DNA from 4 places in the Kitasatospora sp. NPDC092948 genome. Region 2 is predicted to be linked to each of the others. Evidence: riboswitches for the same ligand, from Rfam matches in the RefSeq annotation. Region 2 holds a riboswitch; each other region holds the start of a gene.
The links. A riboswitch is a leader RNA that binds a small molecule or an ion and turns the genes downstream of it on or off. The one in region 2 is predicted to bind cyclic di-AMP.
Positions count from the first base shown of each region.

Region 1: another riboswitch for cyclic di-AMP. It lies ahead of ACIQF6_RS11020 (transglycosylase family protein); the one in region 2 lies ahead of ACIQF6_RS30580 (M23 family metallopeptidase).
Region 3: another riboswitch for cyclic di-AMP. It lies ahead of ACIQF6_RS33380 (transglycosylase family protein); the one in region 2 lies ahead of ACIQF6_RS30580 (M23 family metallopeptidase).
Region 4: another riboswitch for cyclic di-AMP. It lies ahead of ACIQF6_RS25480 (transglycosylase family protein); the one in region 2 lies ahead of ACIQF6_RS30580 (M23 family metallopeptidase).

Region 1 covers NZ_JBIVPU010000003.1:329,907-337,592, reverse strand. Annotated here, with positions in the region: gene ACIQF6_RS11040 (exopolyphosphatase) at 110-1,045, opposite strand; partial or broken gene ACIQF6_RS11035 (DUF501 domain-containing protein) at 1,180-1,674, opposite strand; gene ACIQF6_RS11030 (septum formation initiator family protein) at 1,717-2,154, opposite strand; gene eno (phosphopyruvate hydratase) at 2,259-3,548, opposite strand; gene ACIQF6_RS11020 (transglycosylase family protein) at 3,774-4,481, opposite strand; cyclic di-AMP (ydaO/yuaA leader) riboswitch at 4,485-4,668, opposite strand; gene ACIQF6_RS11015 (cytochrome P450) at 4,921-6,165, opposite strand; gene ACIQF6_RS11010 (SDR family NAD(P)-dependent oxidoreductase) at 6,321-6,740, shown strand; gene ACIQF6_RS11005 (MazG family protein) at 6,748-7,686, opposite strand, start outside.
Region 2 covers NZ_JBIVPU010000014.1:145,560-153,245, forward strand. Annotated here, with positions in the region: gene ACIQF6_RS30550 (ATP-binding protein) at 1-821, opposite strand, end outside; gene ACIQF6_RS30555 (hypothetical protein) at 1,007-1,228, opposite strand; gene ACIQF6_RS30560 (hypothetical protein) at 1,397-1,579, opposite strand; gene ACIQF6_RS30565 (TetR/AcrR family transcriptional regulator) at 1,611-2,189, opposite strand; gene ACIQF6_RS30570 (alpha/beta fold hydrolase) at 2,189-3,010, opposite strand; gene ACIQF6_RS30575 (YiaA/YiaB family inner membrane protein) at 3,131-3,421, opposite strand; cyclic di-AMP (ydaO/yuaA leader) riboswitch at 3,639-3,802, shown strand; gene ACIQF6_RS30580 (M23 family metallopeptidase) at 3,813-4,580, shown strand; gene ACIQF6_RS30585 (hypothetical protein) at 4,681-5,493, opposite strand; gene ACIQF6_RS30590 (GNAT family N-acetyltransferase) at 5,544-6,122, shown strand; gene ACIQF6_RS30595 (sensor domain-containing protein) at 6,241-6,933, shown strand; gene ACIQF6_RS30600 (class I SAM-dependent methyltransferase) at 7,068-7,686, shown strand, end outside.
Region 3 covers NZ_JBIVPU010000019.1:66,161-73,846, reverse strand. Annotated here, with positions in the region: gene ACIQF6_RS33395 (SpoIIE family protein phosphatase) at 1-591, opposite strand, end outside; gene ACIQF6_RS33390 (pseudouridine synthase) at 727-1,674, shown strand; gene ACIQF6_RS33385 (diiron oxygenase) at 1,813-2,739, shown strand; gene ACIQF6_RS33380 (transglycosylase family protein) at 2,951-4,150, opposite strand; cyclic di-AMP (ydaO/yuaA leader) riboswitch at 4,154-4,322, opposite strand; gene ACIQF6_RS33375 (MFS transporter) at 4,896-6,149, shown strand; gene ACIQF6_RS33370 (MFS transporter) at 6,260-7,686, shown strand, end outside.
Region 4 covers NZ_JBIVPU010000009.1:270,774-278,459, reverse strand. Annotated here, with positions in the region: gene ACIQF6_RS25490 (hypothetical protein) at 1-1,664, opposite strand, end outside; gene ACIQF6_RS25485 (hypothetical protein) at 1,831-2,034, opposite strand; cyclic di-AMP (ydaO/yuaA leader) riboswitch at 2,143-2,316, shown strand; gene ACIQF6_RS25480 (transglycosylase family protein) at 2,324-3,595, shown strand; gene ACIQF6_RS25475 (AMP-dependent synthetase/ligase) at 3,759-5,699, shown strand; gene ACIQF6_RS25470 (LacI family DNA-binding transcriptional regulator) at 5,840-6,862, opposite strand; gene ACIQF6_RS25465 (glycoside hydrolase family 13 protein) at 6,888-7,686, opposite strand, start outside.

The sequences.
Region 1 (7,686 bases), on a different contig from region 2:
CCGATCACCTCGCTGGGCCGAAAGGCCCGATCGCCATGTGAAGAAATTCACGAAGCTTCTTCCGGCGACACGCCGGGAGACCCGTTCCGGGCCTCCCGGCGCACCCGGATCAGGCGATCGACCAGGCGATGCCGTCGAGGATGTCGTGCTCGGAGACCAGCAGCTCGGCGGCGCCGGTGCGCTCCATGATCTCCAGCAGGACCAGCGCGCCGGCCGCGATCACGTCGACCCGGCCGGGGTGCATCACGGGGACGGCGGCCCGCTCGGCGTGCGAGGAGTGCAGCAGCCACTCGGCGGTGTCCCGGACCTGCTGGACGGTCAGCACCGCGTGGTGGATCCGCTCGGAGTCGTAGCCGGGCAGTTCCAGCGCGATCCCGGCGACCGTGGTCACGGTGCCGGCCAGGCCGACCAGGGTGGCGCCCCCGGTCAGCGGGACGCTCCGCTCGACGGCGTCCAGCGCGGCCCGGATGTCGACCCGGGCGGCGGCGATCTGCTCCTCGGTGGGCTGCCCGCTCGCGAAGTGACGCTCCGTCATCCGCACGCAGCCGATGTCCATCGAGTGCGCCGCCCGGACGTCCTGCTCGCCGAGCACGAACTCGGTGGAGCCGCCGCCCAGGTCGAACACCAGGTAGGGCGGGCGGTGCGGGCCGCCGAGCAGCTCGCGGGTGGCGCCGGTGAAGGACAGCCGGGCCTCCTCGTCGCCGCTGACCACGCTCGGGGTGATGCCGAGGATCTCCTTGACGCCGGCGGTGAACTCGGCGGCGTTCTCGGCGTCCCGGGAAGCCGAGGTGGCGACCATCCGGATCCGCTCCGGGCCGACGCCGTGCGCGGCGATGATCTCCGCGTACTCGCGGCAGGCCGCGAAGGTGCGGGCCAGCGCCTCGGGGTGCAGCCGGCCGGTGCGGTCCACGCCCTGGCCGAGCCGGACGATCAGCATCCGCCGGTCCAGGTCGACGATCTCGCCGGTCTCCGGGTCCAGGTCGGCGATCAGCAGGCGGATCGAGTTGGTGCCGCAGTCGATCGCGGCGACCCGGGTCGTGCTCACGATTCCTCGCTCTCCACTGCCTTCTTGGCCGCGCGCTCGGCGGTCAGCGCCTCCTTGGCCGCGATCACCGCGGCGTGGTCCTCGGCCTTGGCCCGGTTGCGGGCGACCCGGTCACCGGCCGCCTCGACCTCCTCGGGGCTGACGCAGGGGCCCTTGGCCCACCAGTCCTCCAGCATCCCGATCGCCTCGTCGCCGAGCGGGTTGACGCCCTCGCCGGCCGCCAGCGAGTGGCCGACCAGCACGTGCAGGCACTTGACCCGGTCGGGCATGCCGCCGGCGCTGGGGAAGCCCTCCAGCACCTCGATGGCGTCCCGGCGGGCGATGTAGTCCTCGTGCGCGGCCCGGTACGCGGCGGCGAGCTCCGGGTCCTCGGCGAGGCGGGCGGACTGCTCCTTCATCACGCCGTCCGCCTCCAGGGTGCCGATCAGCGAGGCGGCCTTGGGGCAGGTCAGGTAGTAGAGCGTCGGGAACGGCGTGCCGTCGGGCAGCCGGGGCGCGGTCTCCACCACGTCCGGGTTGCCGCACGGGCAGCGGTGGGCGACGGCGCGCAGCCCGCGCGGCACCCGGCCGAGCTGGGCGGCGATGGCCGCGACGTCGTGGTCGGAGACAGGAGGGTTCTGGTTGCTCATCAGCAGTCTGTTCGTCAGGTGGGGGCGGGTGGAGGGCGGGGATCAGGGGGCGGCGGGCGGTGCGGCGAGTGCGGTGTCGGCGGCGTCCACCGAGTCCCAGAAGGCGGAGTACCAGGGGCGGGCGGCCTTGGGGTGTCCGGTGGCGTCCGACCCGGACTGCTTCTCTCCCGGCGCGGGCGGCGGGGCGACCGAGACGAACGGGGTCTCGCCCGGCAGCGCGTAGTGCAGCCGTTCCCGGGCCTGGGCCTTTATGTACTCCGGGTCCTGCCAGCGGGCCCTGGCCCGGCGCAGCTCGTCGACCTGCTGGCGGGCGTGGTCGGCCTTGGCGCGCTGGTCGGCGATCTCACCGCGCTGCGCGATGTACTGCCGGGCCGGGTAGGCGAGTATCGCCACCAGTGAGCACAGCACGAGCACCAGCACGGTGGCCCGGCTGGTGAAGCGCGGGCGCGCCGCCAGTCCGGGGATCCTCCACTTGGCCATCTGGTCGCCCCTCCTGCGCATGCCGGTGCCCCGGCCCACCCTACGCGGTGGAGGCCGGGGCACCGGTCACAACAGGCGGCAGTACTCGTCAGCCGTTGCCGTGCCTACTTGTCCGCAGAGCGGAACCGGGGGAACGCGCCGCGGCCGGCGTACTCCGCGGCGTCGTCGAGGATCTCCTCGATGCGCAGCAGCTGGTTGTACTTGGCGACGCGCTCGGAGCGGGCCGGGGCGCCGGTCTTGATCTGGCCGCAGTTGGTGGCGACGGCGAGGTCGGCGATGGTGACGTCCTCGGTCTCGCCGGAGCGGTGCGACATCATGCAGCGGTAGCCGTTGCGCTGGGCCAGCTCGACGGCGTCCAGGGTCTCGGTCAGCGAGCCGATCTGGTTGACCTTCACCAGCAGCGCGTTGGCGGTGCCGGTCTCGATGCCCTTGCGCAGGCGCTCCGGGTTGGTGACGAACAGGTCGTCGCCGACCAGCTGGACCTTGTCGCCCAGCTTGTCGGTGATGGCCTTCCAGCCGTCCCAGTCGGACTCGTCCAGCGGGTCCTCGATGGAGACCAGCGGGTAGTCGGCGACCAGCTCGGCGTAGTACGCGATCAGGTCGGCGGCGGAGAGCGCCTTGCCCTCGAACTGGTAGGCGCCGTCCTTGTAGAACTCGGACGCGGCGACGTCCAGGGCGAGCGCGACGTCCTTGCCCGGGGTGTAGCCGGCCTTCTTGATGGCCTCGGTGATGAGGTCCAGGGCCTCGCGGTTGGAGTCCAGGTTCGGGGCGAAGCCGCCCTCGTCGCCCAGGCCGGTGGAGAGCCCGCGCTCCTTCAGCACGCCCTTGAGGGTGTGGTAGACCTCGACGCCCCAGCGGACGGCCTCGGAGAAGGACTCCGCGCCGATCGGGGCGATCATGAACTCCTGGATGTCGACGTTGGAGTCCGCGTGCGAGCCGCCGTTGAGGATGTTCATCATCGGGACCGGCAGCACGTGGGCGTTCGGGCCGCCCAGGTAGCGGAACAGCGGCAGGTCGCTGGCCTCGGAGGCGGCGTGCGCGACGGCGAGCGAGACGCCCAGGATGGCGTTGGCGCCGAGCGAGGACTTGTCCGGGGTGGCGTCCAGGTCGAGCATGGCCTGGTCGATCAGGCGCTGCTCGGTGGCGTCGTAGCCGACCAGCTCCGGGCCGATCTGCTCGATGACGGCGAGGACGGCCTTCTCGACGCCCTTGCCGAAGTAGCGGTTCTTGTCGCCGTCGCGGAGCTCCAGCGCCTCGAAGGCACCGGTGGAGGCACCCGACGGGACAGCCGCACGACCGGTGCTGCCGTCGTCGAGACCGACCTCGACCTCGACCGTGGGGTTGCCGCGGGAGTCGAGGATCTCACGGGCTACGACGACATCAATGGACGGCACGAGGCATCTCCTAGCGGAAGCGGATGTGTGGTCGTTACGCCCAGAGCCTAGCCGCAGACATGCCCACGGCCACGCCGGGCCGGGCCCCGTCTCACCGTGTGGCCCGGCTACTCACTGGTAGTTCACCTGTTTGCCCGCCGACGGGCCGTTCCGGGCGGCGCGAACTGCGCGGCGCGCGCCCGGAACGGACGGATCGTCAGCCCTGCCGGGCCCGGACGGCGGGCGTCAGATCGCCAGCTCCTGGCCGGGGACGATCAGGTCGGGGTCGGCGCCGATCACGCCCTGGTTCGCGCGGAACAGCTGCTCCCAGCCGCCGGACAGGTTCCGGGCGGCGGCGATCCCGGACAGCGTGTCGCCCTGCTGCACGGTGTACTTCCCGCCGACGGCCTGCTGCGTGGTGGCCGGCTTCGGGGTCTTGTAGCCCTGCTGCGGCTGCTGGGCCTTCGGGGCCTGCTGCTGAGCCTTCGGCGTCTTGGCCGCCTTGGTCGACTGCTGCTGCGGCGCGGTGGAGCGCTGCTGCGAGCGGGAGGCGGTGTCCTGGGAGGAGCTGCTGCCGCCCTTGGTCAGACCGGCCTTGGCCGAGCAGACCGGCCAGGCGCCGGGGCCCTGGGAGGCGAGCACCCGCTCGGCCACCGCGATCTGTTCGGCGCGGCTGGCCCGGTCGGCGCGGGACGCGTAGTCGCCGCCGCCGTAGGCGCGCCAGGTGGAGGAGGAGAACTGGAGGCCGCCGAAGTACCCGTTGTCGGTGTTGATGGCCCAGTTGCCGCCGCTCTCGCACTGGGCCACCCGGTCCCAGACGTCGGCGGAGGCCGCGTGCGCCCCGGTGGCGGACAGCAGCGGCAGGGCCAGGCCCACGGACGCCACGCCGGCGGCGGCGACGACCTTCTCGGCCTTGGTGCTACGGCGGTGGCGGCCAGTACCGGTGAACAGCATGGAACTTCCTCTCCGCACGCCTGCGAGGTGAGCTGTCGGGTTCGGACCGGGAGGCTGGCCCGGCCGCCGGGGAGGCGGGACGCGACTGCGTCCGCTCCCGGGCGGCTTCACCCCAAGCCGTCGGAACTGCTACGGCGTTCACACCTGGTTCCCCCGCTCCTGTCCGAGTTCCTGGTCGGTGTCCCGAGGGCGCGGCGGACAGGACTCGGCGTGCCGCGTTCGGGGCCCACAGCTGCGGGCAAATCGGAGAGTAAGCAGAGCTGACGAGCAATCACAAGCTCATATCACCGGTATCACGTCGAAATTACTGACCTTCACTTCTCGTACACAAACCGTCCATGTATGTCCGAATTTGCCCGGCCCGGGGGCGCACCACGCGCCCCTGCCAAGGCAGTTGACGCTTCCGTGCAGGAGCGGGGCGGCAGCGGTCGAAACCGGGTCAGCGGGGCGTGAAGGAGACCGGGAGCTCGCGCAGCCCGCGCATGATCAGCCCGCCCCGCCAACGGAGTTCGGCCGGGTCGGCGGCAAGTCGGAGATCCGGCAGCCTGGTGAGCAGTGTGCCGATCGCGCGCTGCCCTTCGAGCCGGGCGAGCGGCGCACCGATGCAGTAGTGGATGCCATGTCCGAAACCGAGGTGCGGATTGTCCGCGCGGGCCAGGTCCAGGGTGTTCTCGTCGGAGAACCGGGCCGGGTCGCGGTCCGCCGCCGCCAGCACCACCAGCACCGGATCGCCCACCGGGATGTCCACCCCGCCGATGCTCAGCGGCCGGGTGGCGAACCGCCAGGTCGCCAGCTCCACCGGGCCGTCGTAGCGCAGCAGTTCCTCGATGCCGGTCTCCAGCAGCCCGGACTCGCCGCGGGCCAGCGAGTCCTGGAGCAGGGTGCGCTGGTCCGGGTTGCGCAGCAGGGCGTAGACCCCGTTGCCGATCAGGTTGATGGTGGTCTCGAAGCCGGCGAACAGCAGGATGAAGGCCATCGCCGCGGCCTCGTTCTCGCTCAGGTGCTCGCCGTGGTCACTGGCCCGGATCAGGCCGGAGATCAGGTCGTCGCCGAGGTCGGCCCGCTTGCGGTGGATCAGGTCGGCGAGGTACCCGCGGATCTGCTTGACGGCCCGCCCCACTCCCCCGCGCTTGCCGCCGGTGTGGCGGATCATCATGCCGGCCCAGTCCCGCAGGTCGTCCTGGTCCTCGGGCGGGACGCCCAGCAGGTCGCAGATCGCGTAGATCGGCAGCGGGAAGGCGAACTCGTGGATCAGGTCGGCCTCGCCGCGGGCCGCGAAGGAGTCGATCAGGCGGTCGGTGAGCTGCTGCACCCGCGGTTCGAACTCGGCGACCCGGCGCGGCGTGAACGCCTTCGACACCAGGCGGCGCAGCCGGGTGTGGTCCGGCGGGTCGATGTTCAGCAGGTGGGTCATCAGGTCGGCCTGCCGCTCGCCCGGGATGCCCACCCGGCCGGTGCGGTGTGCCTGTTCGCTGTGGTGGGCAGGGTTCTTGGAGAGCCGGGAGTCGGCCAGCGCCTGCCGGGCGTCCGCGTACCGGGTGACCAGCCAGGCCTCCACGCCGCTGGGCAGCGTGGTGCGGTGCACCGGGGAGTGCTCCCGCAGCCAGGCGTACGCCGGGTACGGGTCGGCCGCGAACTCCCAGGTGAAGAGTTGCGGGTGGGCGGCGTGGGGCTGATCTGGCATGTCTTGACCGTATCTGGAACCGCCGTCGCGTGAGTCTGGTCACCTGGCGGGTAATTGCTGTTGCGGAGTATCGGGGCGAGCCTACGATCCTCCGCATGAACCACAGTGGGCGGCGTGCGGACCGTCCGCGGTTCGCTCTGAGAGGGGAGCAGACCATGCGAGTAGCCGGTGCAGTGGTGGTCATCGCGGTGCTCGACGGAGGCGAGGGGGCCGACCTGGCCCGCCGGTTCTCCGCCGCCGGAGCCGCCGGCCTGCTCATCGCCGACCTCCGGCCCGGTGTCGCCGAGGACCTGGCGGCCGAACTCGACCGCCCCGGCTGCCCGGTGGTCGGGGTGTCCGGTGACATCCACCACCCTGCCGACATCGCGGCGCTGGTCGACACCGCCGCCAAGCACCTCGGTCCGATCGACCTGTTCGCCGTGGCCGGCCCGGACGGCGAGCGGATCGTCCAGCTCGACGAGCTGACGGGCCACCTCGACCCGCTGGCCGAGGTGCTGGCGCTGGTCGGCGAGGCGATCGGCGAGGTCGTCCCGGCCCGGCGCCGCCCCGTCACGGACGTCCCGCTGGCGAGCTGAGGCCCGGTCAGTCCGTTCCGGGCAGGCCCTCCGCGGCCCGCACCGACCGGCGGTAGCGCCGGGCCGCCGCCCGCAGCGCCGCGTCCACGTCCACACCCTGGTCGTAGCCGCGCTGGGCGACCGCCAGCAGCAGGTCGCCGGCCGACTCGGCGGTGAGCTCGGCGGGCAGTTCGTACGGCGCGTCCGGCACGCCGGTGAACTTCGCCCGGCGCACCCGGGAGACCAGCTTCGCCGCGTAGGCCAGTGCGGGCAGGCCCGCCGGCACGCCGTCCAGCACCGATTCGCGCTGCTTCTCGGCGGCCTTCAGCTGCTCCCAGTTGGCCTCCGTCTCGGCGGAGTCCCGGACGTCGACGTCGCCGAACACGTGCGGGTGGCGGTACATCAGCTTCTCGACGATGTCGCCCGCCACGTCGTCGATGGAGAACGGGTCCTCGCCGTGCTCCTCGGCGATCCGGGAGTGGAAGAACACCTGGAGCAGCACGTCGCCGAGCTCCTCGCGGAGGGTCGGCCGGTCGTCCTCCTCGATCGCCTCGACCAGTTCGAACGCCTCTTCGACCAGGTACTTCACCAGGCTCCGGTGGGTCTGCTCGGCGTCCCACGGGCAGCCGCCGGGCGAGCGCAGGCGGTCCATCACCGAGACCAGGTCGAGCAGCCGGGCGCCCGGCAGGTCGTACGAGCCCGGCAGCACCTCGATCTCCGGGTGCTCGCCGGCCTCCTCCACCGCGATCCGGGCCAGCGCGTCGGTCAGCCCCGGGTCGCCGTCCGGGCTCTCCAGCCACACCGCGGGGGCCTCGGCGAGCAGCTGCCGGGCCAGCGCCGGGGCGGTGCCCCGTTCGATCACCCGGGGCTCGACGCCGGCGGCGCGCAGCGCGGGCAGCTGCGGGTGGTCGGCGGTGCCGACCAGCACCGCGGGCGCCGAACGGAGGGCCTCCCAGGCGGGCCAGGC
Region 2 (7,686 bases):
GAGTTGATGGTGACCCGGAAGCCGTACTGCTCGGCGAGCCGGCCGACGGCGGCCAGGCCCAGCTGCGGGACTTCGCCGATCCGGGAGACCTCCAGCGAGCCGCCGCCGTTCAGCGCCGCGCCCGCCTTGGCCACCGTCACCTCGGTCATGCCGACGCCGCAGTCGTCGATCTCGATGACCGCGCCGTTGTGGACCGGCATCAGCGTGACGTAGACCTGCGAGCTGGGCGGCGAGTAGCGGGTCGCGTTGTCCAGCAGTTCGGCGACCGCGTGGATCAGCGCCTCCGCGGCGGCGCCGAGCACGGCGGTGTCCACCCGGCTGTGCACGACCACCCGCTGGAACGGCAGGATGCGCGACTGGGCGCCGCGCACCACGTCCTCCAACGGGACCGGGTCCGGCCAGTGCCGGCCCGCCCGGGAGCCGCACAGCACCGCCAGGGTCTGGGCGAGTCGGGCCTGCTGGGCGGCCGCGTGGTCGGCGCGCAGCAGGCCTTCGAGCAGCACCGGGTCGTCGTGGGTGCGCTCCATCTCGTCCAGGCCGGCCTGCTGGTCGTGCGCCATCACCAGGATGCGGCGGGCCACGCTGAGGAAGGCGCGGCGGGTGGCCGCGTTCATCTCCTGCTCGCGCAGAACCGATTCGGCACCGGCCTGACGGGCCGCCAGCTCGACGGCCAACCGGTCACGGGTGGTGGCGAGTTCGTCCTCGGTGTCGGCCAGCCGGCCGCGCAGCGTGCGGGTGACGGCGCGGTACCGAGCGGTGGCCGCGAGAGCGAGAAGAGCGAGCAATGCGGCTGCTGCCAAGCACCATTGAGTGGTCGTCACGCGCGAATTCTAGGGCGGACTTCCTACGTGCGTATGAACTGATCGAAGCATTGCTGTTCAGAGCGCGTCAATGTCGGACAGAACCGCCGTAGCCGGACGCCCATGACAGGGCGGTTCGACGGCTCGGCGGCAACGCGCCTGCGCCGGGACGGATTTCACGCAGCGTCACCTTCGGCGGGTGACGGTCACTGACCGTCGACCTCGCCGTACGACTGCTGCTCCTTCGCCGGCACCGGCCGCAGCGAGCGCAGCCCCCGGGCCACCGCGAAGCCGCGCGCCAGTACCGCCCCCCACCGCTCCGGCCGGGGCTCGCCGACCCGTGCGGCGGACACCACCCCGTCGGGGGAGGTCCGCGGCGAGGGGATCAGGCCCGTGCCGGCCTCGGTGTGCTGAGTCGCCTGCGGCATCACTGTCCTCCGTGCTTGTCGGTCACACCGTGGAACTTCTCTATGCGGTATGACTTCCCGACCGAAGGACAGTGTTACGCACCGGTGGTGACGGAAAGATGATGGACCGGTTGCGAAAAGGTGTGGAGGGGCGCGCGTGGGGGGCGTGTGCGCAGGTGGGAGCCCCTGTCAGGCGGGCGAGCCGTCCTCCTGGACGTTCTCGGCGAGCGGCCGGTCCGGGGCGGAGAGGGTGTCGGTGTGCGGGGTGGTGCCGCCCGCGTGCTCGTGGGTGGCGTGCGCGCTGGGCGCGGTGAGCGAGGCGACCACGCCGACGGCGAGCGAGGCAAAGGCGAGCAGGCTGCGCTTCTTCATACCGGGTAGAACGCGCCGGACCCCCGACAGGTCACGCGGTGCGTCCGCCCGGCCAGTGCGCGAGGCCGTCGACCAGCACGCCGGTCAGTCGCTCCAGCGTGACGTCCCGGCCCTCGGCGAGCTGGAACGCCCCCGCCGTGGTCAACGAGGCGTAGCCGTGGGCCACGGCGCGCAGCGTGCGGGCCGCGTGCACCGCCTCGGACCCGTCCAGGCCGTACCCGCGCAGGACGGCGAACAGCACGTTCACCAGCCGCTCGCCGGCCGCGGTCAGCTCGGGGTCGGGGTCGGGGGCCTGCGGCAGCGCGGCGTACCGCCGGGGGAACCCGGTGGCGTACCCGGCGTAGGCGGTGAGCAGGGCGGCCACCGCCTCGTCGCGGGAGTGGCCGAGCGCGGCGGCGGCCAGGCGGTCGGTGAGGTCGTCCAGGGTGCGGACGGCGACCAGGCGGCGCAGCTCGGGCAGGCCCCCGGGGACGTGCTTGTACAGCGACGGGGTGGCGACGCCGGCCTTGGCGGCGACGGCGGCCAGGGTGAGTGCCTCGGCGCCCTGGGCGTCGATCAGGTCGAGGGCGTGGTCCACCACCGCGGTGGGGGAGAGTCCGGCGCGGGCCATCAGCGGGCGACCTCGTTCAGGAAGGGGAGCAGGGCGTCGGCGACGGCCCGGGGGTGGCCGGCCATCGGGTAGTGGCCGCCGTTCTCGATCATCACCTTACGGCCGCGCAGTGCGGCGGCCTGCCGGTCGGCGATCAGCTCGGGGTTCGGGAAGTCGGGGTCCTTGCTCCCCATCAGCACCAGGGCGGGGACGTCGACGGCCTCGCACCAGCCGACCGGCGCGGAGTCGCCCTTGAGGTAGCCGCGCAGTGCGGCCTTGCGGGCGGGGTCGCGCAGCATCTCGGCGAGGCCGGCCCGGTAGGCGTCGAAGTCGGCGGGCCGGTCGGTCGGGTAGTAGAACTTCTGCAGCGCGCTCCACAGGCCGGGGAACGCGGCCACCAGCGGACCGACCAGCCCGAACAGAGCCTTCTGGAAGCCGTTCAGCGGGAGGTTCTCGACGAAGGCGTCGATCAGCACCACGCCGCCGGTCCGCTCGGGGGCCAGGCCGGCCGCGCGGACCACGGTGGCGCCGGTGTAGGAGTTGCCGACCAGCACGGCGCCGTGCAGGTCGAGATGGGCGAGCAGGGCGACCAGGTCGTCGGCGATCGCGGCGGGGGTGTAGTCGGTGAAGCCGGTGGAGGACTCGCCGAGGCCGCGCAGGTCCATGGTGATCACCCGGTGCCCGGCGGCGGTCAGCAGCGGGGCGAGGTGCCGGTAGGCGGCGCGCTTGTCGAGCATGCCGGGCAGCAGGACCACCGGGACGCCGTCGCCGCGGCTGTCGTCGTAGGCGATCCGGCCGCCGGTGACGTCGAGGTACCGGGTGGTGCCGGGGGTGCTGTTCATCGCGGGCCTCCTGGACGGGCGTTGCGGTGCGCCGGGCGCCGGAGGCCCGGCCGACTGCCGATAGCCATAAAGCTAAGGCTAATAGCCTTAGCCGTCAAGGCGGGGCGGCCGGCCCGGGCGTCAGATGTTCTCCACCTTGAACGGGTCGTGCTCGGAGAGCAGCTTGTCGAGCCTGGCCTTGTCCACCCGGCTGGTGATCGCCCCCTCCTCCTGGCGGTCCCGGATCACCTTGGCCAGCGTGAACGCGGAGGTGATCTCGTACAGCAGCCCGACGGCGAGGAAGGCGCGCATCCAGGAGCTGACCGGCAGGTAGGCGATCCCCAGGGAGAGGGCGACGGTGGCCAGCCCGAAGGAGACGGCGGCCTGGGCGAAGTAGGCGGCGGTGGTGCGGTGCGGAACGGGTGCGGTCATGGCAATCAGGGTCGCGTCGGCCCGGGGCCGGGGCGTGAGTACGGATACTCAATCGCGCGGTCACCGTCCGTCGGGTACCCCCTGGCGAACCGTCACAAATCGCCCATAGGTCGTCAGGAAATCTTCGCGGTCTCCATGGAGGCGCTTGGAATCATGGGGTCCATAGGATTAACGTTTGATAACGCAGCGCGGTCGGCAACGCCGTAACCATGCGGCACCGTGCGCCACGCCTAATCCACTTGGGCACACCCCTCGGGGCGTCCCAGGAGCCGGGGAACCACGTTCCACCGGGGTGAATCGGGACGGCCCTGGGCCCGACCGTAGGAGACCTTCCACCTCCGAACCCGTCAGCTAACCCGGTCGGCGACAGGGAAGGAAGGAGCACGCCCCCGTGGCGTCGACCTACACCGAGAGCACCGGCACCCAGCTGCTCGACCACCCGGTCGAGCCGGAAGTCGCCCGGCACCGACTGCCCCGGCAGTCCCGCACCGGCGCACCCCTGCTGGGCGTCACCGCGATGACCGCCGCGCTCGGCGCCACCGGACTCGCCGCCGCCCCCGCGCAGGCCGCCGCCCCGACGCCCGTCACCGCCGCCGACGAGGTCTCCGACGGACTGCTCGCCGCCGACCCCGGCCTCGCCCTCGCCGCCCGCATCCAGCAGCAGGCCGACGGCCAGCGCACCGCCGCCGACGAATCCGCCCGGCTGGCCGCCGCCCAGGAGGCCGAGGCCAAGCGGGCCGCCCAGCAGGCCGAGGCCGACCGGGCCGCGCACACCCTGCCGGTGGCCGGCTACCAGCTGACCGCGCAGTTCGCCCAGGCCGGCTCGCACTGGGCGCACCTGCACACCGGCCTGGACTTCGCCGCCCGCACCGGCACCCCCGTCGCCGCCGTCGCCGGAGGCGCCGTCACCTCGGCGGGCTGGTCCGGCCCCTACGGCTACCGGGTCATCCAGACCCTCCCCGACGGCACCGAACTCTGGTACTGCCACCTGTCCCGGATCGTCACCGCCTCCGGCCCGGTCGCGCCCGGCACCGTGCTCGGCGCGGTCGGCGCCACCGGCAACGTCACCGGCCCGCACCTGCACCTGGAGGTCCGCCCCGGCGGCGGCGCGCCGATCGACCCGCTGCCCTGGCTCCGGCAGCTCGGCCTCCAGCCGTAACCCGCGCGCCCGCCCACGGCCGCCGCCTCCCGGCCGGGGCCGGCGGCCGAGGGCCGACGCGCGCAGGCCGGCCGCGGCCGTGCCGACCGGGCCGGGACGCTCAGTACACCTCGGGCGCCAGCTCCGGGAACTCCTCCAGCAGCAGCCGCGGCAGCCCCGGCACCGTCCACTCGCCGCACAGGTCGATCGCGGCCTGCGCCACCGCCTCCTCGAAGTCCTCGAACTCCCCGGCGAGCTCGGCCGGCATCGGCAGGCCCCGGGCGTTCAGCTCGGCCAGGTTGCGGTAGGAGCGCCGCATCAGGCCCTGCTCCAGCAGCCGGCGCGCCCCGTCCGTGGACACCCCGACCAGCAGCGCCCGCTCCGGGCCCCAACCGCCGTCCGGCTCCACCCCCGGCACCCGCTCGTAGGCGGCGAAGCGCTCCTCGACGTCCAGCGCCCGGAACTCCTCCAGCCAGTCCCGGACCCGCTCCAGGTCCTGCACCGGCACGCCGTCCGCGCGCAGCAGCAGCGTGTACAGCCGGGGCCAGGTCAGCAGGTCGGACCGGAGCAGCAGCGAGTCCACCAGCACCTCGCCCTGCCAGTCGGTCTCCTCGCGCAGCTTCTCCAGCCGCTTGGCGTTCAGCCGCCGCGCCGCCCGCTGGCGCTCGATCAGCAGCCGCACCGCCGCCGGGTACGCCCGGCCGTCGCCGTCCGGCTGGACGTACAGGTGCAGCTGCTCGTACAGCAGATGCTCCAGCACCGGCGAGGTCAGCTCCGGGAAACCGTCGTGCAGCCGGGCGCCGCCCAGCTCCAGCAGCGTCAGGACGGTTTGCACCGCATGCTCGGGCACCGCCTCCAGCCCCTCCTCGGCGGCCCACTCCAGCAGGTCGGCGACTCGGGTACGGGGAAGCAGGTGCAGGTCTTCGTCGTCCACCCCGGTACGTTAACCGGTCCGCGCGGGGTCGCCCGGTAGGGTCGAGCGTCATGGAAACCGTCCGGCTGACCGGCGCCCGGCTCACCTTGCGGGAGTACCGCCACACCCCCGAGGAAGTCGCCGCGCTGCACGCCGTCCACGGCGACCCCCGCGTCGTCCGCCATCTCCCGTTCGACGCCGCCGACTTCGAGGAGTGCGCCGACCAGATCGAGCTCTACCTCGACGAGGCCGAGAGCGATCCCCGCGGGCACTACCGGCTGGCCGTCGACGACGCCGCGGGCGAGCCGATCGGCCAGGCCGCCCTCACCCGGGACGGAGCGCACGCCGCCCAGCTCGGCTGCGTGCTGCGCGCCGACACCTGGGGCCGCGGCTACGCCGGGGAGGTCACGGAGCTGCTGTGCGCGCTCGGCTTCGACACCCTCGGCCTGCACCGGCTGTTCGCCCGCACCGACCCCGACAACCAGGCCGCCGCCCGGGTGCTGGTCAGGGCCGGCTTCCGGTACGAGGGCCGGATCCGCGCCGAGTCGCACTGGGGCGGCAGCTGGCACGACGCCCTCCAGTACTCGCTGCTCGCCCCCGAATGGCGGGCCGTGGCCCTCGGCGCCCCCGCCCGGCGACCCGGGGGTTAACCCCACCTCCGATCGGGCAGCAGACCTCATTCCGGAGGCCCGGCCCGGTAGGGCACCTTTGAAGGGTGCCCGACGCCGCCGACCGGCGGCACCGCCCCGCTCACCCGAAGGACCGCGGATGTCCACCGCTGCGTACCGTGCCACCACCGGCGACCGCCCCACCCGGCCCGGGTTCTGGCGCGCCCCGTTCTCCCGGGCCGCCTTCCGGGAGCTCGGCTTCGCGCTCAGCGGCCTGCCGATCGCCGTGCTCGGCTTCTCCCTCGTCATCGCGCTGTTCAGCACCGGTCTCGGCCTCGCCGTCACCATGCTCGGCCTGCCGGTGCTCGCCCTGCTGACCATCGCCGGCCGCGGCTTCGGCGCCGCCGAGCGTTCCCGGATCCGCACCCTGCTCGATCTCGACCTGCCCGCCCCCGCCGCGGTCGTCGTCCGGCGGGAGGGCGTCTGGGGCGCGATCACCGCCCGGCTCGGCGACGCGGCCGGCTGGAAGGGCGCGCTGTACCAGTTCGTCATGTTCCCCTGGGCGATCGTCGGCTTCGTGTTCTCGCTGACCTTCTTCGTCCTCGGCTGGGCGCTGCTGCTGTTCCCCGCCTACCAGTGGGTGTGGCCCCGCTACACCGACTGGAACGGCTACCGGGTCGCCGACTGGACGGACTCGCACGGCGTCCAGCACGTCTACGAGCTCGTCTCGCCGTTCCAGATCGGCGCCGTCAGCCTGCTCGGCGCGGTGTTCGTCCTGCTCACCCCGCAGCTGGTCCACGCCCTCAACGGCCTCAACCGCCTCGCGGCCCGCGGTCTGCTGGCCGGCCGCTGAACATGCGCCACCGCCGGGCCCGTGGTCGGATGACCACGGGCCCGTCCGGCGTCGCGCGCCCGGCAGGACCCGGCCGGACCGGTCCGTGGGCCCGGGCCGCACCCCGGGCCCGCCGAACGCCCGGAGGACCGCCGATGTGCCCGGTCAGCAGCGCCCGCCCCGTGAACCGCCGCGCACCGGCCGCCCCGCCGGTGCTGATCACCTCCCGGCCGCTCGACGAGTACTGCGGCTACTTCGGCCTCACCCGCGCCGACCTGGTCCAACTGCCCGGCCCGCTGCTGGACTGCCCCGGCGGAGCCGCCGCGTTCGCCGCCGAGGCCCGCGCGCTCGGCTGCGAGGCGGTCGCCGTCGACCCCGGCTACGCGCTCGGCCCGCGCCGCCTCGCCGAACTCGCCGCCGCCGGCCGCGACACCATGGCCCTCGCCATCCGCCGCGACCCCGCCCACCACCTCCCCCCGGCCGGCGGCCGGGGCGGCCCCCGTCGCGGCCGGCCCGGCCGGCGCCACCCCGACAAGTACCTGCGCAGCTGGGACCGCGCCCGCCGCCTGTTCGCCGCCGACGCCGCGGCCCACCCCGGGCACTACCTGGCCGCCGCGCTGCCCCGCCTCCCGTTCGCCGACGGCAGCTTCGCCCTCACCCTCAGCTCCTACCTGGTGTTCGCCTACCCGGCGCTGTTCACCCCCGCCGACCAGTTCCGCGCCCTGCGCGAACTCGCCCGGGTCACCGCCCCCGACGGCGAAGTCCGGATCTTCC
Region 3 (7,686 bases), on a different contig from region 2:
CCCGTCGATGCCCGGCAGCACCTCGGTCAGCCTCCGCCTGACGCTCTGCTGCCGCGGCACCCCGTTGAACCCGGCCAGCGCGTCGTTCAACCGGACGAACCGCAGATCGGTGTCGAACACCGCCATGCCGACGGGGGACTGGGTGAAGAAGCCGTCCAGAATGGCCAGGTCGGAGGCCAGCTTGCGCACCGAGCTGACGTCGGAGGCCACCGCCAGCACCATCGGGCCACCGTCCGGGCCGACGATGGGAAACGTCCGGAACTCGAGCCGCACCAGGTGCCCGTCCCGGTGCCGGACCGGAAAGACCCCCGAGAACGGTTTCCCGCCGAGGATTCGGGAGAACAGCTCCAGCACCTCCGGGCGCCGGTCCCTGCCCACCAGCAGATCCGCGGCGCGCGCGCCCACCGCCTCCTCGGCAGGGAAACCGAGCAGCGTCTCCGCGTCCGGACTCCAGTGCAGGATCCGGCCGTCGGCCGCGATCAGTGCGGTCGCCACCGGAATGGCCAGCAGGCCGTCCGGCAGCTGTGCACCACCCTCCGCGAACGGGGAGGTGGGGCGGGTTCGGTGATTGCCCTGCTTGTCGGTGTCCATCTGGCCACCTGCCGATCCGGGGGCGGGTACCGCCATGCCATCGTCGCACGCCGGGCCGCCCGCGCCCAGACGTGTCTGCGACCGCTATCGTGGACCGGATGTGCACCCGTCGGACCGACCCCCAGGTGGCGCCCGGTGGCGCGTAGGCCCCCCGCCCCCGTGAGCCCGCTGCCGCAGCGCGACGGCATCGACCCCGTCCACGTACGCCTCCCGCTCGACGGCACCTGGCCGACCGTGCGGGCCTACCTGGAGGAGCGGTACGGCACCGCCGCCGGGCCGGGACGGATCGCGGCGATGCTCGCCGCCGGCGAGTTCGTCGGCCCCGACGGACCGGTCGCCCCCGACGAGCCCTACCGGCCCGGCAGCCACGTGTGGTTCCACCGCGAACCCGGGCCGCCCGAGCCCGTGGTGCCGTTCCCGGTCGAGGTGCTGTACCGCGACGAGCGGATCGTGGTCGCCGACAAACCGCACTTCCTGGCCACCACACCGCGCGGCAGCCACGCCACCGAGACCGCGCTCGCCCGGCTGCGCCGCGACCTCGGCCTGCCCCGGCTCAGCCCCGCACACCGCCTGGACCGGCTCACCGCGGGCGTGGTGCTGTTCGTCGCCGACCCCGCCCGCCGGGGCGCCTACCAGGGACTGTTCGAACGCCGGGAGGCCGTCAAGACGTACGAGGCGATCGCCCCGTACGACCCCGCGGTGACCCTGCCGACCACGGTGCGCAACCGCCTGGTCAAAGACCACGGCCGGCTGGACGCCTACGAGGTTCCGGGCGAGCCCAACGCGGAGAGCCGGGTCGAACTGCTGGAGGCCCACGACGGCCTCGGCCGCTACCGACTCTCCCCGCACACCGGCCGCACCCACCAGCTGCGGGTGCACATGAACGGGCTCGGCCTGCCGATCCTCGGTGACCCGATCTACCCCGCGCTGCTGCCCGAGCAGGACCCCGAGGACTACCGGCGTCCGCTCCAACTGTTGGCGCGCTCGCTGGAGTTCACCGATCCCGTGGACGGCACACCGCGACGCTTCGTCAGCGGACGGGTGCTGGCGGCGTGGGCCGATCCGGCCGGCTGGCGAGGCTGACGGACCCTCGGACCGGCGGGCGGCGGTTCCTTGTGCGCAGTGTATTGACGGACAGTCTAATAACTTCTACCTTCGCGGCAGTGGCACCGTTCCACCCTCGTCGACCCTCGACTCCGCCCCCACCGCGAAGGAGCCGGCATGCCGCCCCAGCCCGCCGCCACCACCGGCGCTCCCGACCGCCAGCGCACCAACCCCGACCGGGAGCGCACCGCCGAACGCCTGCTCGCCTCCTCCGCGAAGCTCTCGTTCAACCCGCTCAAGGACATCGACTGGGACGCCGACCCCGTCCCCGGCGCGTACTACTGCCCGCCCCGCCACGTCTCCCTCTACGGCACCGACCTGTGGGAACGGATGACCGAGGACGAGCGCGTCGAACTCTCCAAGCACGAAGTCGCCTCGATCGCCAGCGTCGGCATCTGGTTCGAGGAGATCCTCATGCAGATGCTGCTGCGCCACGCCTTCGACCGGGACCCCACCAGCAACCACGTCCAGTACGCACTCACCGAGATCGCCGATGAATGCCGGCACTCCATCATGTTCGCCCGCATGATCGCCAAGATGGGCGTCCCCGCGTACGGCGCCGGATTCGTCGCCCACAACCTCGGCCGCCTGTTCAAGGCCATCTCCACCCACAGTCAGACCTTCGGCGGCACCATGTACGTCGAAGAGATCCTGGACGCCTTCCAGCGCGAAGCGATGAACGACGAAACCCTCCAGCCGCTCACCCGGCAGGTCTCCCGGATCCACGTCATCGAAGAGGCCCGCCACATCAGCTACGCCCGCGAAGAACTGGTCCGCAAGCGGCTCGGGCCGCTCCAGCGGCGCTGGGAGCAGCTCTTCCTCGGCGTGGTCATCTACTTCGCCACCACCGCGCTGGTCCACCCCCGGGTCTACGCCGCCGTCGGCATCGACCCGAAGGTCGGCAAGGCCGTCGCCCGGGCCAATCCCCACTGGCGCAGCACCAAGACCGAACTGGCCCAGAAGGTGATCGGCGTGCTGGACCGGGCCGGACTGGTCGGCCGCACCAACCGTTGGCTGCTGCGCGCCGCCGGGGTGGTCGGCTGAGCGGAGCCGGTGGCCCGTTGTCCACGGCCGGCTGCCGCGGCATCGACTTCAGGTCCGACGGCCCTTCCGGCGGCCGTGCCGCCGAGGTGAACTCCGCACTTCTGGGCCTCGACCGTGCGGTGCAGGCCGCCCGGCGATGCTCGGGGCGGCCTGCGTGGCGGTGCCCGGCCGGCCGCCGTCCCCAAGAGACGGCGGCTCGGACGGGCGGTCGTCAGCCCAGGTTCAGCACCTGGCCCGGCTGGATCAGGTCCGGGTTCCCGCCCACCACCTGCTGGTTGGTCTTGTAGAGCTCGGCCCAGCCGCCTTCCAGCCCCTGGGTGCGGGCGATCTTCGCCAGCGTGTCGCCCGGGCCGACGGTGTACGGCTGCGCGGCCGGAGCGCTGCTTGCCGGGGTGCCCGTGGCCGGGGTGTCGGTCGTCGCGGACGGGCTGGTGGGCGGTGTCGAGCTGTTCGGCGCCGGGGTGGTGGCAGCCGGGCTCGGGTCGGCGGCGGGACCGGTCGGACCGGTGGGCGGGGTGGAGGGTGCGACCGACTGGTTGCCCCCTCCGTTGCCGTCCTGGCTGTTGCCGTTGCCGTTGCCGTTCGCGTTCCCGTTCTCGGCGCCGTTCCCGGTTCCGTTGCCGTTCTGGTTGCCGGGGGGCGTGGTGGGGCTCGGGCTCGGAGTCGTGCCCGGGTCGGTCGGAGGTGTCGGGGCGACCGGGGAGACCGGCGCGGTCGGGGTGGCCTGGCCGTCCGGGGCGGTGGTCGGGGACGGCGCGGGCGTCGAGGGCTGAGGGTAGGTCAGCTGGATGTAGCGCTCGTACAGGCTCTGGTGGCTGGTCCAGAACCAGCCGCCGTTCTTCTGGTACCAGTAGACGTGGTACACGGGGTCGTAGCCGGGCAGTCCGGAGAACACCGGGGCGGCGTTCGGGGTGGCGACAGTACCGTCCGCGGCGGTGTTGGCCCTTGCGGCGCCTCGGGCACCGCGCAGCGCGCCGGCCTCGCTCGCCGAGTCGTTGTCGTCCACCACGCCAGGGGCGCTGACCGTGCGAAGGTCCGCCGGGTCGGCGCACGAGGCCCAGGGCTGCGGGCCCTCGGTGGCCAGGATGCGTTCGGCGACCGCGATCTGCTGGCTTCGGGTGGCATCGCTGGGCAGCGCGGCGTACTGGGTGCCGCCGTAGTCGACCCAGCGCTGGGCGGTGATCTGGAGTCCGCCGTACACGCCGTCGCCCGAGTCGAGACTCCAGTTGCCGCCGCTCTCGCACTCGGCGACCCGGTCCCAGACCGCGCTGGGTGCGGCGTGCGCACCTGTCGCGGTGAGTAGTGGCAGTGCGATGCCGGCACCGACGACGCCGGCTGCGGCGATGGCCCGCTCGGCGGCTTTCTCCGCCTGGCTCTGCCGACGGTGGCGCCCGGAACCCGTGAAGAGCATGCCTGATCCTCTCCGCACGCCTGCGAGGTGAGCTGTCGGGTTCGGACCCGGAGGGAGGCCCGGCCGCCGCATGCCGGCCGGAGCCGGTGCGGGCGACTTCACCCCTAGCCGTGGGGGCGGCGACGTACCTGGTTCCCCCGTCCCTGTCCAAGGGTTGTGGCGGTCGACCCGGTAGCGCGGCGGACAGGGTTCGGCGTTGCCGCGCGCGGGGCCCGGTGGTCCGGGCTGGGCCGAGCCTATTCACTCGAACGGAGCAATCACAAGCTCATCGCGCCGGCATCACAGCCGCGTCACGCCGACCCGAGGGGGCTCGGACACGGACCGTCCTTGCGGCGGGGGGAGAGTGCGGCGGCTGTGCGTGGGCGACCTGTTGACGGGCGGTCGAGGGCGGTCGGGCGGCGGTGTGGTGCGGCGGTGCGGTGTGGCGGTGCGGCGGTCGGGCGGCGGTGCGAGGCGGACGTCCGGCGACTGTGCGAGGTGGAGGTCGGGCGATCGGGGGAGCGGGAGGTCGGCGGCCCGGATGCGAAAGTCTGACCGATCGGTGGGATTGGGGCGCGGGCAGCGGGGAAGGTGCGCGGCCGGATCTCTCCATTTGGCAGCTGAATTTGCATCAACTGCCTTAGGGGAACCGGAAGTTGCTTCAAGTCGGGACATTACTGGCGTTGCGGATAAATCGCGCGACAGCTCGTTCGGAGGCTTCCTACCATCGCGGTGATCGCTGTTCCGACCTGCTGTGGAGGTGCCCGTGGCTGTGCCGATTCCCGAAGTGCTCAGGGTGGAGCGTCAGTTCGCCCGTCTGTTCGTCGGCCAGTCGCTGTCCGTGCTGGGCGACAGGGTGTCGTTCGTGGCGTTGCCGTTCGCGGTCCTGTCGATCGGCGGGTCGACCGCCGATGTCGGCCTGGTGACCGCGGCGGGCCTGCTGCCGGTGCTGGTGTTCATGCTGGTCGGCGGAGTGTGGGCAGATCGGATACCCCGGCAGCGGATCATGCTGGTCTCCGATCTGGTGCGGTGCGCGGTCCAGACGGCCATTGCGGTGCTGCTGCTCACCGGGACGGCCCGGGTCGGGGTGCTGGCGCTGCTGATGGTGGTGTTCGGGGTGGCGGACGCCTTCTTCCTGCCCGCCTCCACGGGGCTGTTGCCGCTACTGGTGTCCGGCGAGCGGTTGGGCGAAGCGAATGCGTTGCGCGGGTTCGTCCACTCGGCGGGGTTGGTGATCGGCCCGGTGCTGGCCGGTGGGCTGGTCGCCCTCGCCGGGCCGGGCGGTGCCCTGCTGGTGGACGCCGTGAGTTTCGCGGCCAGCGCCGCCGTGCTGGCGAGGCTCGGTGCGGTGGGCGGGCGGGCCGTCGGGGAGCGGGCCGAACGGCTCGGCTTCCTGGCCGAACTTCGGGTCGGCTGGCAGCAGGTGCGTGAACGGTCCTGGGTGTGGTCGGGCATGCTCGCCATGGCGGTCTACCACGTGGTGGTGCTGCCCTCGGTGTTCGTGCTGGGTCCGGTGCTGGCGGCCCGCGAGTGGGGCGGGGCGGGCGCCTGGGCGGTGGTGGTCACCGCCTTCGGCCTCGGCTCGATCGTCGGCGACGTCTGCGCCTACCGCCTGAAACCGGCCCGCCCGATGGCGGTGGCGGCTGTTGCGATGGCGGTCGCCTCCTGCCAGGCGCTGATCATCGGCTCCGGCGCCCCGGTCGCGGTGATCGCTCTGCTGGAGGCCTGCACGGGAGTCGGCGTCTCCCTGTGCTTCGTGTTGTGGGAGACGTCACTCCAGGTGCACATACCCGAGCAGGTGCTGTCCCGGGTCAGCTCCTACGACCAGCTGATCGCAGTGGCGCTGATGCCGCTCGGCCTGGTGCTCGCAGGCCCGCTCGCGGACGGGATCGGCGTGCACCGGACGCTGTTCGGCATGACCGCGCTGGCGGTACCTGCTGCCCTTGTTCTGCTCGCCCTGCCGGCGGTTCGGAAGCTTCCTGCGCGGCCGTCCGGCGACATCGCCTCCATTAATCCATAAATGATTGGAATATGATCGCCATGTGCCACCGCACGATCGACGCCCGCGGAGCACCGGCCCACGCACCACATGTCACGCACCACGTATCACGCACCACCCGGGAGACACCCATGTCCGTTCAGCCCCAGCGGCCACTGCCGCCCCCGGCAGCCGTGCCGAGCCCTGCTCCGCGCACCGCCCCGGCCGGCGGGTCGACTGCGGGCCGGCCGATCCGGCTGGGGCTGCGCGCCAACCTCGCGCAGTTCGGCCTGCTGGTGGCGGTCAACGCGCTGGTCGGTGGGATGCTCGGCCAGGAGCGGACGGTCCTGCCGCTGCTCGCCGACCAGGTGTTCCACCTGTCCGCCTACACGGGGGCGCTGACGTACATCCTGGCGTTCGGCGCGACCAAGGCGGTCACCAACTTCTTCGCCGGGACGCTCTCCGACCGGTACGGACGCCGACCGGTGCTGATCGCGGGCTGGCTGGTGGCACTGCCGATACCGGCGATGCTGGCCTGGGGCCCGACCTGGGGGTGGATCGTCGCGGCAAACGTGCTGCTCGGCGTCAACCAGGGCCTCACCTGGTCCACCACCGTGATCATGAAGATCGACCTGGTCGGCCCGGCCCGGCGCGGCCTCGCGATGGGCCTCAACGAGGCGGCCGGCTACCTCGCGGTGGCCGTCACCGCGACCGCCACCGGCGCGATCGCCGCCCACTGGGGCCTGCGCCCGCAGCCGTTCCTGCTCGGCGCGGCCTACGTCGCGCTCGGCCTGGGCCTGACAGTCGCCGCCGTCCGGGAGACCCGCGAGCACGCCCGGGCCGAGGCTGCCGCCCACCGGGCCCCGGCCGATGCGCAGTTGGAGGGCAGCGCCGACGCCACGCACACGGACACGACGGTCGCCACGGCGGAGTGCGCGGTTGCCGCCACCCCGGCGGGCACGGACGGCACCGCGTCCGAGGGCGCCGCCGCCGGCGCGCCGGCGGCCGGGGGCGACGATCCGGCCGGGCTCAGTACGGCCCGAATAGCCCGCACCACCAGCCTTGGCGACCGGGCGCTGTCCAGCGCCAGCTGGGCGGGCATGGTCAACAACCTCAACGACGCGCTCGCCTGGGGCATCTTCCCGTTGCTCTACGCCGCGCACGGCCTGGAGCTCGGTCGGATCGGCATCCTGGCCGCGCTCTACCCGGCGGTCTGGGGTGCGGGGCAGATGCTCACCGGTTGGTGGTCCGACCGGATCGGCCGCAAGCACCTGATCACGGCGGGCATGCTGCTGCAGGCCGCTGCGCTCGGCCTGGTCGCGATCGGGACCACTTTCCCGGTGTGGGCCGCCGCCCAGGCCCTGCTGGGTGCGGGCACCGCCCTGGTCTACCCGACGCTGCTGGCCGTCATCGGCGATGTCGCCCACCCCGCCTGGCGGGCCCGCGCCGTCGGCGTCTACCGGCTCTGGCGGGACGGTGGCTTCGCGGTCGGTGCCCTGATGGCGGGCATCCTCGCGGACGCGTACGGCGTGACCACCGCGATCTGGGCGGTCGCCGCTCTGACAGCAGTGGCCGGGAT
Region 4 (7,686 bases), on a different contig from region 2:
AGCCCGTCGAACCCGGTGCCCCTGTCACGGCCGAGCGCGTGGACGGCGATCCCGCCGGCGGCGTTGCCGTACAGCACCGAGGCACTGTAGGCGAAGTCGTTCAGGTAGGCGCCGTGCTCGATGCCCCAGCCGCCGTTGTGGTAGGCGGCGAACCCGGTCACGGTGTGGGCGTGTTCGGAGTTCTGCCACACGAAGATGCCGTCCTCCAGGTTGTTGTGCGCCAGACAGTTCTCGAACGTCCACACCCCCTCGCTGTTCTCCGGCCACTCGTACCCGGACGCGCCGGTGGCGCCCTGCACGCCGACGGCCACGCAGTCCCGTGCCGACGAGCCGGTGCCCGCGCCGAGGCTGAAGCCGGTCAGCCGGTAGCCGCGCGGGTTGGGCTCGAACACGGTCCGGGAGGCGACGCACCCCTGGTAGGCGATGTCGTCGGACGGCACCTGCGGATTCCGCGTGTCGACCGGGCCGTCCCACCAGTACGCGTCCTCCCAGGTGTTGTGGGAGATGCAGCCGCGGAAGGTGATGCCGTGGCTGTTGTGCGGCACGAACGCGTGGCTGCCGGCGTCGCGGACCACCACGCCCTCGACCACGGTGCCGCGGGAGGTGTCCAGCAGCATGTGGAAGTGCAGCCCGTACCGGCCGAGCACCGGTTCGGTGACGGGCTGCCCGTTCCAGCTCTCCTTGCCGACCGCCCGCGGCCCGACGTACCGCAGCGCGGCGTGCCGGAGGTCGGCCGGGCGGCTGGACGTCAGGTGGACGTGGGCCCGGCCCTGTTCGGCGCCCTCGATCCGGACGTTGCGGGTCAGGTTGAGCACCTCCGCGCCGAACACCGCGCCGCCGCCGGCGTTCACCTGCGGATGGGCGTGCTGGAGCGGTGCGGCGAGGGTGACGGTCGGGCCGTCGATCCGCTGGACCGTCACCAGGTCGTACGCGCTGGAGAAGTCGTCGGCGGAGGGCGGCGCGGTCGGCGTGACGGCGAGTTCGTCGCCCACCTGCCATCCCTCGGGGGCCGCCGCCAGCCGCACCGCGGTGTCGCCGGCCTTCAACCCGCCGGCAGCCCGCACCCAGGCGGTGCGGGGCGCGCCGTCCAGGCGCAGGTAGCCGCGGCCGGTGACCCACAGGCCGGTGTCGGTGTCGACGACGGTCATGCCACCGCCCTGGAAGCGGCGTTCGTCGATGTCGGGGAAGCGCAGCGTGTGGGTGTGCGCCGAGTCGGGGGCGAGGGCGAGGATGCCGCGGACCTCGACGTTGCCGCCGCTCTCCAGGGTCGGCGAGCGGTCCTTGGCGAACACCAGCGAGCCGCCGGTGTCGATCAGCAGCGAGCCGACCCGGGCGTCGGTGTCGAGCACCACCTTGTCGGTGATCCGCACGGCACTGCCCGGCCCGGGCACCTTGCCGCCCCAGCCCTTGGCATCGGACCACTTCCGTCCGCTCTCGTCCAGCACCGGCGGAGCCTGCGCCGGTGCCGCCTGGGCCGGCTGCCCGTGGACGGGCGAGCCCTGGATCGGTTGCGGGCCCCCCGGTGTCACCGCCGCCCCGGCCAGCGACTGCCGCAGCACCACTCCCCCGCCGACCGCCGTCACCGTCCCGACGGCCAGCCAGGTCAGCATCCGCCGCCGCCCCAGCAGGGGCCGCCGATGCCGCCCGTTCACGCTCTGCTCCACGATGGCCGCCTCCCGAACGCACGCAGGGACTCCGAATCGTCGGGGGCAGCATAAGTGGCGGCCCCGGAGATATCGGCGACTTCCGAGGCGGTTAAGCATTCTGACGTATCGTCATTCGTCAGTTCGACAGAAATGAGGGCGGGCTGGATTTCACGGACCGTCAACATCAGGTGGACAGAACTGGGCAAAACACCCCAGTGATGCGATCACGAATGCCGCGAAGATGAACATTTACCCACCAAGCGGCATAACCTACCAAAACGGGCACAAGATCACCAATTCCCTGACGGGGCAGCAGTTCTCCCGAAATGCGGCGGAGTTCGCCCGGAATTCCTTGATCACCATTTCCCGGCCCGGTGACGGCCGTCACAGGCATTTGCTAATCGTCCTTAAATCCGCTTAATCTCCTGCCCACGTTCGTGGTCACACGGACCCAGCTCACCCGGAACGCCGAGTCCTGCCGCCGGGTGTGCCGGCTCATGCAAAAACGCACCGCGGCAGGGGCGGGGGAACCAGGTAAGTCGCCCTGGGGCGGTCCTGACGGACCGGTCCGGGGCTTGGGGTGAAGCCGTGCGCACCGTCACCGGTGTGCGCGGCCGGGCAACTCCAGCCCGAATCCGACAGCTCACCTCGCAGGCGTGGGAGAGGATCGCATCTTCATGCTGCCCATCAGCACCAAGCGTGCCCGCCGCCTGATCGCCACCACCGGTGTCGTGGGCATCGGCCTCACCGTTCCCGGCCTGGCCGCCGGCACCGCCTCCGCCGCGTCCGTGGCCACCTGGGACAAGGTCGCCCAGTGCGAGTCCAGCGGCAACTGGTCGATCAACACCGGCAACGGCTTCTACGGCGGCCTGCAGTTCACCGCCTCCACCTGGGCCGCCTTCGGTGGCACCGCCTTCGCCCCGCGCGCCGACCTGGCCACCAAGGACCAGCAGATCGCCGTCGCCGAGAAGGTGCTGGCCTCGCAGGGCCCCGGCGCCTGGCCGGTGTGCTCGGTCCAGGCCGGCCTGACCAAGGGCGGCGCCGCCCCGCAGGTCGACACCTCCGCCAAGCCGTCCACCTCGCAGGACACCACGCAGAAGCAGACTCCGGCCCAGCCGCAGGCCCCGAAGCAGTCCCAGGCCCCGCAGCAGACCCAGCAGACCAAGCCCCAGGCCAAGCCCCAGGCGCAGCCGCAGGCCGCCCAGCAGGCCCCCCAGGCCGACGGCAGCTACACCGTGGTGGCCGGCGACTGGCTGTCCGCCATCGCCCAGCACCAGAACGTCGAGGGCGGCTGGCAGAAGCTGTACGAGCTGAACCGCTCCGTCCTCTCCGAGGGTCCGGACATGATCTACCCGGGTCAGAAGCTGGCGCTCGGCAACGTCGCGGTCGCCCAGACCCCGACCCAGCAGTCCACCAAGCCCGCCACCGGCTCGAACTGGAACGGCAACCGCTCCGGCGGCCAGTCCTCCAACACGCCGGCGCCGAGCACCCCCGCCCCGGCGAAGCCGGCCACCCCGGCCACCCCGGCCAAGCCCGCCGCCACCACCACGACCACGACCTCCACCGCCACCACCGCGGTCAAGGCGACCGGTTCGAAGGCCGCGGCGATCGACTTCGCGCTGTCGAAGGTCGGTCAGCCGTACATCTACGGCGGCACCGGCAACGGCGGCTGGGACTGCTCGGGCCTGACCCAGGCGGCGTTCCGCCAGGCCGGCATCAGCCTGCCGCGCGTCGCCGCGGACCAGGCCGACTACGCGACCCGGGTCTCGCTGAACAGCCTGCAGCCGGGCGACCTGCTGTTCTGGTCGAACAACGGCTCCAACTCGGGCGTGTACCACGTCGCGATCTACATCGGCGACGGCAAGTACGTCGAGGCCGCCAACCCGAAGTCGGGCGTGAAGACCGAGACCATCGCCAACTGGGCGCCGGACTTCGCCGGTCGGGTCTGACACCCCGCGCAGTGACGGCTGCGGCCCCCGGAGACCTGGTCGGCTCCGGGGGCCGCGGCCTTTTTGCACAATCTCCGTTACTTTCAAGGAACTTACCGTCTAGTAAGTTCGCGGCCGAGTCCCTACCCTGGGCGGACCCTCACCCACCCAAGGGAGTCCGCCGATGGCACACCCCCTCGCCCGGGCCGCCCGCGCCGAGCATCTCCGCGACCGCGCGCCCGTCGAAGTCCTGCGCGCCGACGGCCGGGTCGTCGAGGCCCGCACTCCGCACCTGGTCCCGCCGCCGGACGCCGGGAGCCTCGCCGACCTGCCCTTCCGCAACGCCGAACAGGCCCCGGACGCCGAGGTGCTGACCAGGCGCCGGCCGGACGGCGGCTGGCAGCAGGTGACGGCCCGGCAGTTCGCCGAGGAGGTGGCGGCCACCGCCCGCGGACTGATCGCCGCCGGGGTGCGGCCCGGTGGGCGGATCGTCCTGATGTCGCGCACCCGCTACGAGTGGACGCTGCTGGACTTCGCGGCCTGGGCGGCCGGCGCGTCCCTGGTCCCGGTGTACCCGACGTCCTCGATCGAGCAGGCCGAGTGGATCGTCCGCGACTCCGGCGCGGTGCTGGCGGTCGCGGAGGACGCCGACACCGCCGAGGCGCTGACCGTGGCGATCGCCCGCACCGGCGGCGCCGTCCCGCTGTGGCGGCTGGACGAGGACGCCGTCACCGCCCTCGGCGAGCTCGGAAAGGCCGTCCCCGCCGGGGAGTTGGAGCAGCGGCGCGCGGCGCTCGGCCCGGACAGCGAGGCCACCCTGATCTACACCTCCGGCACCACCGGACGCCCCAAGGGCTGCCTGCTCACCCACGGCAACTTCCTCACCGAGGCGGCGAACTGCCACGCCATGCTGGAGCCGGTGTTCACCGCGGCCACCGGCGAGACTCCGTCCACCCTGCTGTTCCTGCCGCTGGCGCACGTGCTGGGCCGGATGATCCAGGTGACGTGCGTCTTCGGCCGGATCCGGTTCGGCCACAGCCCGTCCCTGAAGCCCGACGAACTCCGGCCCGACCTGGCCGCGTTCGGTGCCACCTTCCTGGTCGGCGTGCCCTACCTGTTCGAGAAGATCCACCAGTTGGGGCGGGCCGAGGCGCAGGCGAAGGGCGCGGTGCGGGTCTTCGACCGGGCGGCCGGGATCGCGGTGCGCTACGCCCGCGCCGAACTGGCCGCGCTGGCCGGCGAGGGCAGCCCCGCGCCGCTCTCGCTGCGTCTCGCGCACGGCCTGTACGACGCCCTGGTGTACCGCAGGGTGCGGCAGGCGATGGGCGGCCGGATCCGGTACGCGATCAGCGGCGGCTCGTCGATAGATCCGGAGCTGCTGCTGTTCTTCGCCGGCGCGGGCGTGCTGGTCTACGAGGGCTACGGGCTGACCGAGACCACCGGCCCGTCCACCGTGAACCCGCCGCTGCGGCCCCGCCCGGGCACCGTCGGACCGCCGGTGCCGGGCAGCGCGGTGCGGATCGCCGCGGACGGCGAGGTGTTCCTGAGCGGGGGCCAGATCTTCGACGGCTACTACGAGTTGGGGGCGGAGAGACCCGGGCGCGAGCAGTGGTTCGCCACCGGCGACCTGGGGCGGCTGGACGAGGACGGCTACCTGACCATCACCGGCCGCAAGAAGGAGATCCTGGTGACCTCCGGCGGCAAGAACGTCTCCCCCGGCCCGCTGGAGGACCGGCTGCGCGCCCACCCGCTGATCAGCCAGGCGCTGGTGGTCGGCAACGGCCGCTCGTACGTGGGTGCGCTGCTCACCCTGGACCCGGAGGCGGTGGAGCAGTTCCTCCGGATGCGCCCGCCGAACACCAGCGCCACCGCCACCGCCGGGACGGACCCGGCGGCCGCCGGGATGACCAGCGCGATCCCGGTGCACCACGCCGTGCTGGCCTCGCTCGCCGAGGCGGTGAAGGCCGTCAACTCGACCGTCTCGCGCGCCGAGTCGATCCGCCGGGTGCGCGTGGTGGGCGGCGACTTCACCGAGGAACGCGGCCTGCTCACCCCGTCGTTGAAGGTCCGCCGGCAGGCCGTCTGCACCGCCTACCGGCGCGACATCGAGCAGTTGTACAGCTGACGGGCCGTGTTCAGCTGACGGGCCGTGTTCGGCCGACGTGCCGCGTTCGGCCGGCGAGCCGTGTACAGCCGATGGCGCCCGACACACCTGCGGCCCCCGCTCCGTGAGGAACGAGGGCCGCAAGTCATCGACTCGGACGGTCAGTTGCGCGGGCCGGACCCGGTGGAGCCGCGCATCACCAGCTCCGGCTGGAACATGAACTCGGAGCGCTGCGCCGGGTTTCCGCCGACCTCCTCCAGCAGGGCGTCGACGGCGGCGGTGGCCATCGCCTCGACCGGCTGGCGCACCGTGGTCAGCGGCGGCTCGGTGAACGCGATCAGCGGCGAGTCGTCGAACCCGACCACCGAGACGTCCTGCGGCACCGACAGGCCCCGCTGGCGCACCGCGCGGATCGCACCGAGCGCCATCATGTCCGAGCCGCAGACGATCGCGGTGCAGCCCTTGTCGAGCAGCGCCTGGGCGGCCGCATGCCCGCCCTCCACGCTGAACAGGGTGTGGTGGATCAGCTCGGCGGCCTGCTCGGCGGTGCGCCCGGTGAGCTGCTGGAGCGCGGCGGTGAAGCCCTCGATCTTGCGCAGCACGGGGACGAACCGCTTCTGACCGACCGCCAGCCCGATCCGGTCGTGGCCGAGTTCGACCAGGTGCTGGACGGCCATCCACATCGCGGCCCGGTCGTCCGGGGAGATGAACGGCGCGGCGATCTTCTCGCTGTAGCCGTTGATCAGCACGAACGGGACCTGACGGCCCGACAGCTTGGCGTACCGGTCGTGGTCGGCGGTGGTGTCGGCGTGCAGTCCGGAGACGAACACGATGCCGGCCACCCCGCGTTCCACCAGCATCTCCACCAGTTCGTCCTCGGTGGAGCCGCCCGGGGTCTGGGTGCACAGCACCGGCGTGTAGCCGTGCCGGCTGAGCACCTGTTCGATGACCTGGGCGAGCGCGGGGAAGATCGGGTTGCTGAGCTCCGGGGTGATCAGACCGATCAGCCCGGCGCTGCGCTGGCGCAGCCGGGTGGGACGCTCGTAGCCGAGCACGTCCAGCGCGGCCAGCACCGTCTGTCGGGTGGTCGCGGAGACGCCCGCCTTACCGTTGAGTACGCGGCTGACGGTGGCTTCACTGACCCCCGCCTGCGCCGCGATGTCGGAGAGTCGCGCCGTAGTCACGATCCCAGAGCCTACTGCGGCCACCTCAGACCGCCCACCATGCGGTGCTGTCGGCCGGCAGTTCGACGTCCTCCGCCTCCGTCACGACGGCGGAGGAGAGCAGCAGACGGCCGGGCGCCGGGATGCCGACGCTCTCGCCGGTGGTGTTCACGGTGCACACGAACGACCCTTCGGCCGACTCGCGACGGAACATCAGCAGGCCCTCGGGGGCGGCCAGCCACTCGACGTCGGCGCCGGCGCCGAGCGCGGGCTGCTCGCGGCGCACGGCCAGCGCGGCGCGGTACAGCTCCAGCGTCGAGGTCGGGTCACCGGTCTGGACCTCTACCGACAGCTCGGCCCAACTGGCGGGCTGCGGCAGCCAGCTCGGGCCACCGGCCACCGGGCCGAAGCCGTACGGGGCCTCGGTGCCGGACCACGGGATCGGCACCCGGCAGCCGTCGCGGTAGCCGTCCTGGCCGGCCTGCCGGAAGAACGACGGGTCCTGGCGGACCTCGTCGGGCAGGTCGGTGACGTCCGGCAGGCCGAGCTCCTCGCCCTGGTAGATGTACGCGGAGCCGGGCAGCGCGAGCATCAGCAGGGTGGCGGCGCGGGCCCGGCGCAGGCCGAGTTCGCGGTCGCCGGCGGTGCGGATCTGGGTGCCCAGGCCGGGCGGGTTGGCGAACCGGGTGGCGTGCCGGGTGACGTCGTGGTTGGACAGCACCCAGGTGGTGGGGGCCTGCACCGGGCGCATCGAGTCGAGCGAGAGGTCGATCACCTCGCGCAGCTTGCCGGCGTCCCAATCGGTGCCCAGGTACTGGAAGTTGAACGCCTGGTGCAGCTCGTCG